3 regions of the Sphingomonas sp. STIS6.2 genome follow, and region 2 is predicted to be linked to each of the others. Evidence: riboswitches for the same ligand, from Rfam matches in the RefSeq annotation. Region 2 holds a riboswitch; each other region holds the start of a gene.
What was found. A riboswitch is a leader RNA that binds a small molecule or an ion and turns the genes downstream of it on or off. The one in region 2 is predicted to bind cobalamin.
Positions count from the first base shown of each region.

Region 1: it holds a riboswitch for cobalamin, as region 2 does, so the genes downstream of both, sphst_RS06345 (TonB-dependent receptor) here and sphst_RS17230 (TonB-dependent receptor plug domain-containing protein) in region 2, are expected to answer to the same signal.
Region 3: it holds a riboswitch for cobalamin, as region 2 does, so the genes downstream of both, cobW (cobalamin biosynthesis protein CobW) here and sphst_RS17230 (TonB-dependent receptor plug domain-containing protein) in region 2, are expected to answer to the same signal.

Region 1 covers NZ_JPDP02000041.1:26,984-30,257, forward strand. Annotated here, with positions in the region: gene sphst_RS06345 (TonB-dependent receptor) at 1-1,586, opposite strand, end outside; cobalamin riboswitch at 1,755-1,993, opposite strand; gene sphst_RS06350 (catalase) at 2,214-3,274, shown strand, end outside.
Region 2 covers NZ_JPDP02000159.1:525,791-529,064, reverse strand. Annotated here, with positions in the region: gene sphst_RS17245 (acetyl/propionyl/methylcrotonyl-CoA carboxylase subunit alpha) at 1-327, shown strand, start outside; gene sphst_RS17240 (MaoC family dehydratase) at 327-779, shown strand; gene sphst_RS17235 (HpcH/HpaI aldolase/citrate lyase family protein) at 776-1,600, shown strand; cobalamin riboswitch at 1,659-1,891, shown strand; gene sphst_RS17230 (TonB-dependent receptor plug domain-containing protein) at 2,074-3,274, shown strand, end outside.
Region 3 covers NZ_JPDP02000041.1:424,458-427,731, reverse strand. Annotated here, with positions in the region: gene cobN (cobaltochelatase subunit CobN) at 1-504, opposite strand, end outside; gene cobW (cobalamin biosynthesis protein CobW) at 510-1,559, opposite strand; cobalamin riboswitch at 1,697-1,913, opposite strand; gene sphst_RS08205 (HoxN/HupN/NixA family nickel/cobalt transporter) at 2,074-3,111, opposite strand.

The sequences.
Region 1 (3,274 bases), on a different contig from region 2:
TTGCTGAACTGCACCTGCCCGGTCGAATAGGTCGTCAGCGTCCCCAGCGGGTCCACGCCGGTGGCATATTGCGCATAGAGCGACACCGTCGGGATAGGCTGATAGACGCTTCCGACCCGCCAGGTCAGATTGTGCAGCCGCTTGTCGAGCACGAACGTCTCGGTGCCGGCGCCGCCCGGATAGTCGATCGACCAGCGGCGTATCGTGTCGCGCTCGTAGCGCACGCCACCGACGATCGAGACGTGCGTGCCGAGCTTCAGCCGGTCCTCGGCAAAGACCGCATATTCGGTGGTCCGCGTCCGATAGCGCGGTGCGATCCCCTGGGTGTCGACGATCAGACTGGGATCGAACGCGAAGGGATCGACCTCCGAAACCTGCGGGTCAGACCCGAAATTGTGGGAGTAGGTCAGTTTGATGAGGTTGACGTCGAAGCCCATGACAAGGTCATTGCCGACGCCATCGGCAATCTGTGTTCGGAGCGTCACGCTGCCCTGATCGCCCCATTGCGTCTGATCGTGGACGATGCCGGTCATGTCGGTGCGCAGGATGCCGCCCGGCGTGCCGGTGTTGCCGCTGCCGTTGGCGCAGACGCCGTCCGCGGCGATCCAGCAATAGGTTTCGAGATTGAGCCAGGAGCGTTTGGAGGTGAGGCGATAGGCCTGGTTGCTGACGGTGACCGCATCGCTCGGCGTCCAGTCAACCTGCAGGCTGGTGCGGTTGTCGCGGTATCGGATAGAGCCGTCGCGTGTGTTGTAGTTGCGTTCCCGGATGCGGTCGTCGAGCCGACCGTCGATCAGCGGTGTGCCGAAATAGCGCATCGGCTTCTGGTCGCCATAATCGTCCCGCACGGTGACGACGAGCGTGTCGGTCGGCGCCCAGCGCAGCGTGCCCGACACGGCATGGCTGCGCGACTGGCCGCGATCGACATAGCCGTCCGATCGGCGATAGCTGCCGTCGATGCGGTAAGAGAGGCGCTCGGTGATCGGCCCCCCTGCGCCTGCCGCGAGATGGAAGCTGTCCTGCGAGCCATAGCCGATCTCGCCCTCCACGTGCGTCTGCTGCGTATCGGGTTTGCGCATCACGACATTCACCGCGCCGCCCAGTGCGCCCTGGCCGTAGAGCACCGAGGCCGGGCCGCTCAGGATGTCGATCCGCTCGACCATCCACGGATCGGTCGGAAAGGTGATCGTGCCGGCCGCCGGGAACAGCCTGATGCCGTCGATGAGCTGGAGCACGGATCCCTGACCGCTGAAGCCCCGCGCGGCGAGCGCGGTACCGCCATTGCCGGGATTGCCCGCATTGCTGATGCCCGGTGCGCGGCTCGTCGCGTCGATCACCGACAGGTCGCCGCGCGCGCGGATCGTGGCGCCGTCGATGACCGAGATCGTCGCGGGAGTCTCGAGCGGCGTGAGGCCTAGGCGGCTGCCGGTCCCATTCGGCGTGGTGAGCGTGTCCTGGGCATGTTGTCCGACGATCAGGATGTCCTTGGTATCGGGATCCGGAACGGACTGGGCGTGGACTTGTGCTGCGAAGACAGGCGACAGAATAGCCCCCGCGAGCGCGAGGCGAGACAATAGGAACGGCATTACGGTAATCCCCCGGGCGTCTGGCGAACCCGGCAGGGACCTCCCGCGAACGGCCGACATCCGCGCCAGCCGGACGCGATTGCGACCGGCACGCATGCCCGTGCGGTCCCCACCGCACACGTCGTCGCTCGACGGAGTACCGTGCCGCGGCCACCCCCTGGGCCAGGCAAGAGCGACCAGACGCCGGCAGGTCTCCTGGCTCACGGGTCCTCGCACGATGCACGGCCTTCCCAGGCCCTCATGACGAAACGTCTGGCCCAGTGGCTGCCCCTTCCTTTGCAGGAAGAAGCGAAATGCATCTCGCTCGCCGCTTACAGTTGCAGGGACAGCCTCGGCTTCAGGTGGCGAACCACCCTCACCGCGTTCCCTATTAAGCCCCTTTCGGGGCACCGACGCGATCATGCCGCCCTGCTCGGATCGAACAGGTCAGCGGCGCCGGTCTATCCCGGTCAGGATCGTTCGGCAATCGTCCGGCGAGCGGCGCGATGGCGGCTCGATCGTCCCGCTCGATTGCTGTGATCCAGAAGCTCCGTTTGGCGCGATGCGCGTCCTCGATCAGGAGGCGGCGGTGCCGCACGCTCTGTGCGGAAATGCCACGCTGATGGCATGCAGGATTAAGGGATCGAGATGAAGAACGTGAAGAGCCGTCAGGCCGTGACGGCGATGCTGCTGGCTGCGACATCGGCTGGTGCCATGATTCAGCCGGTCGCCGCGCAGACGGTGGCGCCGGCCGAGACGCAGGCGGAAACCCGCATGACGACCGCGGCGGCACCGTCCAGCGCCGGCAAGCCCGCGCTGGCGCAGGCCGGGGTTGCCGGCACCGTCGAAGCCAAGGGTGATTCAGCCAGTGTCGCCGCGCCGCAGATGACCCGCGACAATGGTGCGCCGATCGGCGAGAACCGCCACTCGAAGGCGGCGGGCGACCTTGGCCCCGTCCTGCTCGAGGACACGACGCTGATCGAGAAGCTCGCACGCTTCGACCGTGAGCGCGTGCCCGAGCGCGTCGTCCATGCCCGCGGAACCGGTGCCCACGGCGTGTTCACCGCGACCGCGGACATTTCGAGCATCACCGGTGCATCCTTGTTCATGCCCGGCAAGCAGACGCCGGTGTTCGTCCGCTTCTCGACCGTGATCCACCCCTCGGGCAGCCCCGAGGGCATGCGGGATCCGCGCGGCTTTGCGACCAAATTCTATACCGATCAGGGCAATTGGGATCTGGTCGGCAACAACCTGCCGATCTTCTTCATCCGCGACGCGATCCAGTTTCCGGACATGATCCACGCGCTCAAGCCCTCGCCGGTGACGAACAAGCAGGACCCCAATCGCTTCTTCGACTTCTTCTCGGCCACGCCCGAGGCGACCAACATGCTCGCGCATGTCTATTCGAACCTCGGTACGCCGGCATCCTACCGGACAATGGACGGCAACGGCGTCCATGCCTTCAAGCTGGTGAATGCCAAGGGTGAAACGGTGTTCGCCAAGTTCCGCTGGATCAGCCGCCAGGGCGTGCGCAACCTGAACGGCGCGCAGGTGGCGACCGCGACATGGAACTACCTGACCGATGATCTCTATGGCGAGATCGGCAAGGGCAACTTCCCCGTCTGGGACCTGATGGTGCAGACGATGTCGGCGTCGGCGTTCGCCAAGCTCGACTATAATCCGTTCGACGATACCAAGGAATGGCTGGG
Region 2 (3,274 bases):
CGCGGCGTCCATGAACCGGTCGATGCCACCCTCGTTTCCGATGCCGGGCAGACCTGGCAGTTGCGGCCTTGGCGTGCGTCTGGCGCGGCGATGGGGGCGGCAGCGGACGGCGCTATCTTGTCACCGATGCCGGGACGGATCATCGCGGTCGACGTGGCGGCCGGGGACCGTGTCGCAAAGGGGCAGAAGCTCGTGACGCTGGAGGCGATGAAGATGGAGCATTCGCTCGTCGCGCCGTTCGACGGGACGGTTGCCGAACTGACCGCGATCGAAGGCGGGCAGGTGAGCGATGGCATGGTGCTCGCACGTATCGAGAAGGATGATTGATGGCCGGCCGCTATTTCGACCAATGGGCGATCGGCGACCGGATCGTCCATGAGATCCGCCGCACCGTCACGGAGACGGACAACCTCCTGTTTTCGACGATGACGCACAACCCGCAGCCGCTGCACCTCGATGCGGAGGCGGCGAAGGCGAGCGAATTCGGGCAGATCCTCGTCAACGGCACCTTCACGTTCGCGCTGATGGTGGGATTGTCGGTCGGCGACACGACGCTCGGAACGCTCGTCGCCAATCTCGGTTACGATAAGCTCGTGCATCCGAAACCCGTCTTCATCGGCGACACGATGCGCGCCGAGACCGAGGTCGTCGAACTCAAGCCCAGCCGGTCACGCTCGAACGCCGGGATCGTCACATTCATGCACCAGCTGATCAACCAGCGTGACGAGATCGTCTGTCGGTGCCTCCGCTCGGCACTGCTGTTGCGGACGCCGGCATGAGGTTGCGCTCGCTGCTGTTCGTGCCCGCAGACCGGCCCGAGCGTTTTGCGAAGGCCGCAGCGAGCGGGGCCGATGCCATCATCCTCGATCTGGAGGACTCGGTCGCGCTCTCCCGCAAGGCCGTTGCCCGCGAGGCGGTCCGGGCCGCGTTGCAGGACCACACCGACGTCGTGCGGATAGTCCGGATCAATCCCGTCGACTCCGGGTGGCTGGACGACGATCTCGCTGCCGCGAGGGGCGCCGATGCGATCATGCTGCCCAAGGCGACCGGACCCGCGACCGTCCTCGCACTGGTCGAGGCTTATGGCGATGACTGTCCGCCGATCCTGCCGATCGCGACCGAAGTGCCCGCCGCGATCTTCACACTGGGCGAATATGCGCGGGTCAACGACCGGTTATGCGGCCTGACCTGGGGCGCCGAAGACCTGCCCGCGGCGATCGGCGCGGCGGCCAGTCGGGAGGACGACGGATCCTATACCGAACCCTATAAGCTCGTACGATCGCTGCTGCTGTTCGGCGCCCATGCGGCGGACGTCGCGGCGATCGAGACGGTCTATCCCGCAATCGCGGACATTGACGGGCTGGCAGCCTATGCCGCGCGCGGCAGCCGTGACGGCTTTACCGGCATGATGGCGATTCATCCGTCGCAGGTCGCCACGATCAACGCCGCGTTCACGCCGGATGCGGCGACCGTTGCACATGCGCACGCCGTCGTCGCTGCGTTTGCGGCGGCTCCCGAGGCGGGCGCGCTGCAGCTTGATGGGCGGATGATCGATGCGCCGCACTTACGTCAGGCGCGGGCGATCCTCGCGCGACTCTAGGCCCATTGGCGGCAGGAAATTTCTGCGCTACCGTCGCCCTGCGAAACCGGTGAAGGCCGGGGTCGCAGATCGCGTCGGTGCCCCTCGGGGCTTCAAAGGGAATGCGGTGCGGGAGACGGTCCTCCTCATGCCGCGGCTGTCCCTGCAACTGTAAGCGGTGAGTGCGGTGCGCATGTCCCTTCATCACGGGGGGACGACCACTAGGCCTGAGCGCAAGCGCAGGGCCCGGGAAGGTCGCGTACCGGGCGTCGACCCGTGAGCCAGGAGACCTGCCGGCGCTCGGTCGCTCTTGCCATGGTCCAGGGGATGACCGCGGCACGGTACTCCGTCTGAGCGACGAACCATGCGGCGGGGGCCGCATCGGTGCGCGTGGCGGGTGCGGTTCGGCGTACACCCCAAGCGTTGCGCCGGCTGTCCGTAGCATCGGACGGCAGGCCCCGGCCGGTCGCTCGTGACGCCGGGGGTATCGTTTCATGACCAGAATTTTCGTTTCGCTTGTGGCGCTCGCCACCGCCACGGCCTTTGCATCGCCGGCCGCGGCCGAGCCTGATCCGGTTACTGCGGCGACGGGCGAGGCGGCAGGGGGCGGCGCCGAGCTGGTGATCACCGCATCGCGATCGGGGGACGCGGTTCCCGCCGATCAGCTCGGGGCGTCGGTGACGGTGCTCGACGCCGCCACGCTCGACCAGCGGCAGACCCGGATCGTGTCCGACGTGCTGCGCGACGTTCCCGGACTGGCGGTCAGCCGGACCGGCGCGGTCGGGGGGACGACGCAGGTCCGGATCCGCGGATCGGAGGGCAATCACGTGCTCGTGCTGATCGACGGGATCGAAGTGTCCGATCCCTATCAGGGCGAATATGACTTCGGCACGCTGATTGCCGACGAGGCGGCACGGGTCGAGGTGCTGCGCGGCCAGCAATCGGCGCTGTACGGGTCCGACGCGATCGGCGGCGTCATCCAGTATCTCACGCTGAGCGGCGCGGAGGCCCCGGGCGTATCACTACGGGCCGAAGGGGGATCGTTCGGCACGTTTTCGGGAGGCGCCCGGGTCGCGGGCGTAGCGCGCAATCTCGATTACGCGCTATCGAGCTCGACCTACCTCACCGACGGCACGCCGACCGCACGGGGCGGATCGCGCGACATCGGCGCGAAGAGCGTCGGCGCGACGGGCAAGCTCAGCTGGTCGCCGACCGACACGCTGAAGGTCACGGGCGTCGGGCGCTACAGCTATACCGATGCCGACAGCAACGACACGGCATTGAGCGGCCCGCAGTTCGGCACGATCGTCGATACGCCAGGCGCGCGCAGCACGGTCGAGGCATATTACGGGCTGGTTCGCGCCGAACTCGCGCTGGCGGATGGCCGGTGGACGAATGCGCTCAGCGGCCAGTTTGCCGATACGACACGCCGGGCGCTGGTCGACGATGCCTTGAGCTTCGGCAACAAGGGACGCCGGTACAAGGGATCGTTCGAAAGCGCCTTCCGGTTCGGCACCGATCGCATCCGGCATCGGCTGACCGCCGCAGTCGATGTCGAGCGTGAGGAATTTCAGACGCTTAGTCCGGTCCCTTCGGAGTTCGTCTTCACAGGGCGGCGGCACACCGACAATGTCGGGATCGTCGGACAGTATGACGTCGTGATCGACGACGCGCTAGCGATCGGCGGATCGGTGC
Region 3 (3,274 bases), on a different contig from region 2:
CCCCGCCGCCAGCGCCATCTGCGCCAGCGCCGCCTGCGCCGCGACCGCGCCGCCATCGTCGCACAGCGCGGCGAGCCGGCGCAGCGTCGACACCGGCACCGTCGACGCCGCATCGAGCCGCGCATCGCTGCGCCCGTCCGCGGGCAGCACCGCCAGCGCGATCCCCCGCGCCCGCGCCAGCGCCTCGACCTGCTGTAACCCATAGGACCAGTAGGACCGCCCGCCGATCAGCCGGATCACGATCCCCTTCGCCCCTTCACCCCCCGCTAGCGTTCGCTCGACATAGGTATCGACCGACAGCGGATGCGCGAGCGCGGACAGGTTGGCGAGCCGGAGCGACGGCAGCGGGCTCCCGTTCGCCGCCGCACGCCGCCACCCGGCCGCGAACGCGCCGAGATCCCCGTCCGAAAAGGACAGGACGACAAGATCCGCCGGGCTCTGCGCGAGGTCCTGCGGGACCGCACTCTCCTCCAGCCCGTGGCTTTCGCGGAAGACGACGTGCATCGCCGTCAGCCCTGAAGCGCGGCCCGGATCCTTGCAGGGTCGATCCGGTCATGCTCGGCGATCACCACCAGCCGCGTCTGTCGCGCCTCGTCGCCGCGCCACGGCCGGTCATATTGCGTCCGCACCCGCGCACCGACCGCCTGCACCAGCAGCCGCATCGGCTTGCCCGTCACCGCGGCATAGCCCTTCACGCGCAGGATGTCGGCGTCGCGCGCGAGGGTCTCGATCCGCGCGGCGAGCGCCGCCGGGTCCGCGATCTCGCCGAGGTCGACGATCATGCTGTCGAAATCGTCATGCTCGTGGTCGTCCGCGCCATCATGATGCGACGGCCGCGCCGCGATGTCGTCCTCCGCCGCCGCGTTCAGCCCCAGCACGACACGCGGATCGATCACCCCGTCGGTCAGCGCGATCACCGGCAACGCACGCGGGGACTCCGTCGCGATCACCGCGCGCGCCGCAGCCACCCCCGCCTCGCCCGCCAGATCCGCCTTGGTCAGCAGCACCAGATCCGCACAGGCGAGCTGGTCCTCGAACACCTCGGCGAGCGGCGTCTCGTGATCGACGCTCGGATCGGCGCGGCGCTGCGCCTCGATCGCGGCGAGGTCGGGCGCGAACCGTCCCGCGGCGACCGCTTCCGCATCGGCCAGCGCGATCACCCCGTCGACCGTGATCCGCGACCGGATCGCGGGCCAGTCGAACGCCTTGAGCAACGGCTTGGGCAAAGCGAGCCCCGACGTCTCGATCAGGATATGGTCGGGCCGCGGGTCGAGCGCGAGCAACGTCTCGACGGTCGGGATGAAATCGTCCGCGACGGTGCAGCAGATGCAGCCATTGGCGAGCTCGACGACATTCTCGGCCGGGCAATCGGGGATCGCGCACCCCTTCAAGATGTCGCCGTCGATACCAAGCGTGCCGAATTCGTTGACGATCACCGCGAGCCGCCGGCCGCCGGCATTGCGGATCAGATGACTGATCAGCGTGGTCTTGCCCGCGCCGAGGAATCCGGTGACGATGGTAACGGGAATCTTGGCCAGGGTCGGCTGGGGGTCGGTCATGCGATACTCTCCGGGCGTCGGAACGACAGCCACGGACGGACGCACGCCCGCAGCCACACGCGCGCACGACCTGACGGCCGCACGCGTTCGTCGCTCAGACGGAGTACCGTGCCGCGACCATCCCCTGGATCAAGGCAAGAGCGACCATGACGCTGGCAGGTCTCCTGGCTCGCGGGTCGAAGCTCGATGCACGCCTTCCCAGGTCCCGTGACCCAGTGGCTGCCCCCGCATCGGGGGCCTGTGCGTCTCGCTCACCGCTTACAGTTGCAGGGACAGCCGCGGCATTGGGAGGCAAACCTCCCGCACCGCATTCCCATTCAAGCCCCGAAGGGCACCGGCGCGATCTGTTGAGGTTCGGTAGAACCAAACCTCGGGGTTGGGTTTAGAGGAGTTTGGCGGTTGTGCCAATGCACCTGACCTCCGTCATCCCGACGAAAGTCAGGACCCAGAGCCAAACAAAATGCGGTGCCTGGCTCTGGGTGCCGGGTCGAGCGCAGGATGACGACGCTGTTTGTTAGCCCCGCACCACCTCGATCTCGTCGAACCGCTTCCACCGGTAGATCGCGAAACTCAGCACCCAGCACGCCACGAACAGCGCGATGATCGCAAAGCCCAGCCCGTTGAAATTTTCGCCCAGCGCCGAAGCGACGTCCCACACGCCCCCGCTCAGCCCCAGCTTCGACGCCAGCAGCGCGAGCGTCTCGATCCCGCCGATCGCGATCGCGACGATCGCCGAGATCAGCGTGATCGTGATGTTGTAATAGAGCTTGCGGATCGGCTTCACGAACGCCCATTCATAGGCGCCGAGCATCACCACCCCGTCGGCACTGTCGACCAGCGCCATGCCCGTCGCGAACAGCACCGGCAGCACCAGCACCGTGCCGATCGACAGCCCGTCCGCCGCCTGGCTCGCCGACAGGCCGAGGATCGCGACTTCGGTGGCAGTGTCGAACCCCAGCCCGAACATGAACCCGAGCGGCGCCATGTGCCAGCTGCGCGTGACCAGCCGGAACATCGGCCGGAACAGCCGCGCGAGCAGCCCGCGATTGCCGAGCAGCAGGTCGAGGTCTTCCTCGACATAGCGCCCCCCGCCGCGGACATGGCCAAAGGTCCGCCACACCGATCGCAGGATGATCAGGTTCATCGCCGCGATCGTGAACAGGAACAGCGCGGATATCAGCGTCGCGATCACCCCGCCCGCCTGCTTGAACGCCTCGAACTGTGACAGCGCGCTCGCGGTCAGCGCGATTCCGACCGCGGCGATCAGGACGATCCCCGAATGGCCGACCGCGAACCAGAAGCCGACCCCGATCGGCCGCTGCCCATCCTGCATCAGCTTGCGCGTCACATTGTCGATTGCCGCGATATGATCCGCATCGACCGCGTGGCGCAGCCCCAGCCCCCAGGCGAGCATCGCGGTGCCCAGCATCAGCGGCTGCGCCTGGAACAGCGCGAACGCCCATCCCCAGGCGGCGATATTGGCCGCCACCAGCATCGCGAACATCCAGCCGATCCGGTGTCGCGTCGAACGACCGGCGGTCCGCCCGGTCATGATCTTGGTCATTGGCACATCCCCGGCGTCCGACGAGGACGGGGGCCTGCCGCGAACGACCGGGACGCGCGCCGACCGGACGCCATGAGCGGCCGGCATGCGTCGCCGATGCGGCCCCCGCCGCATTGTCGTCGCTCAGACGGCGTTCACCGTGCCTCGGCCA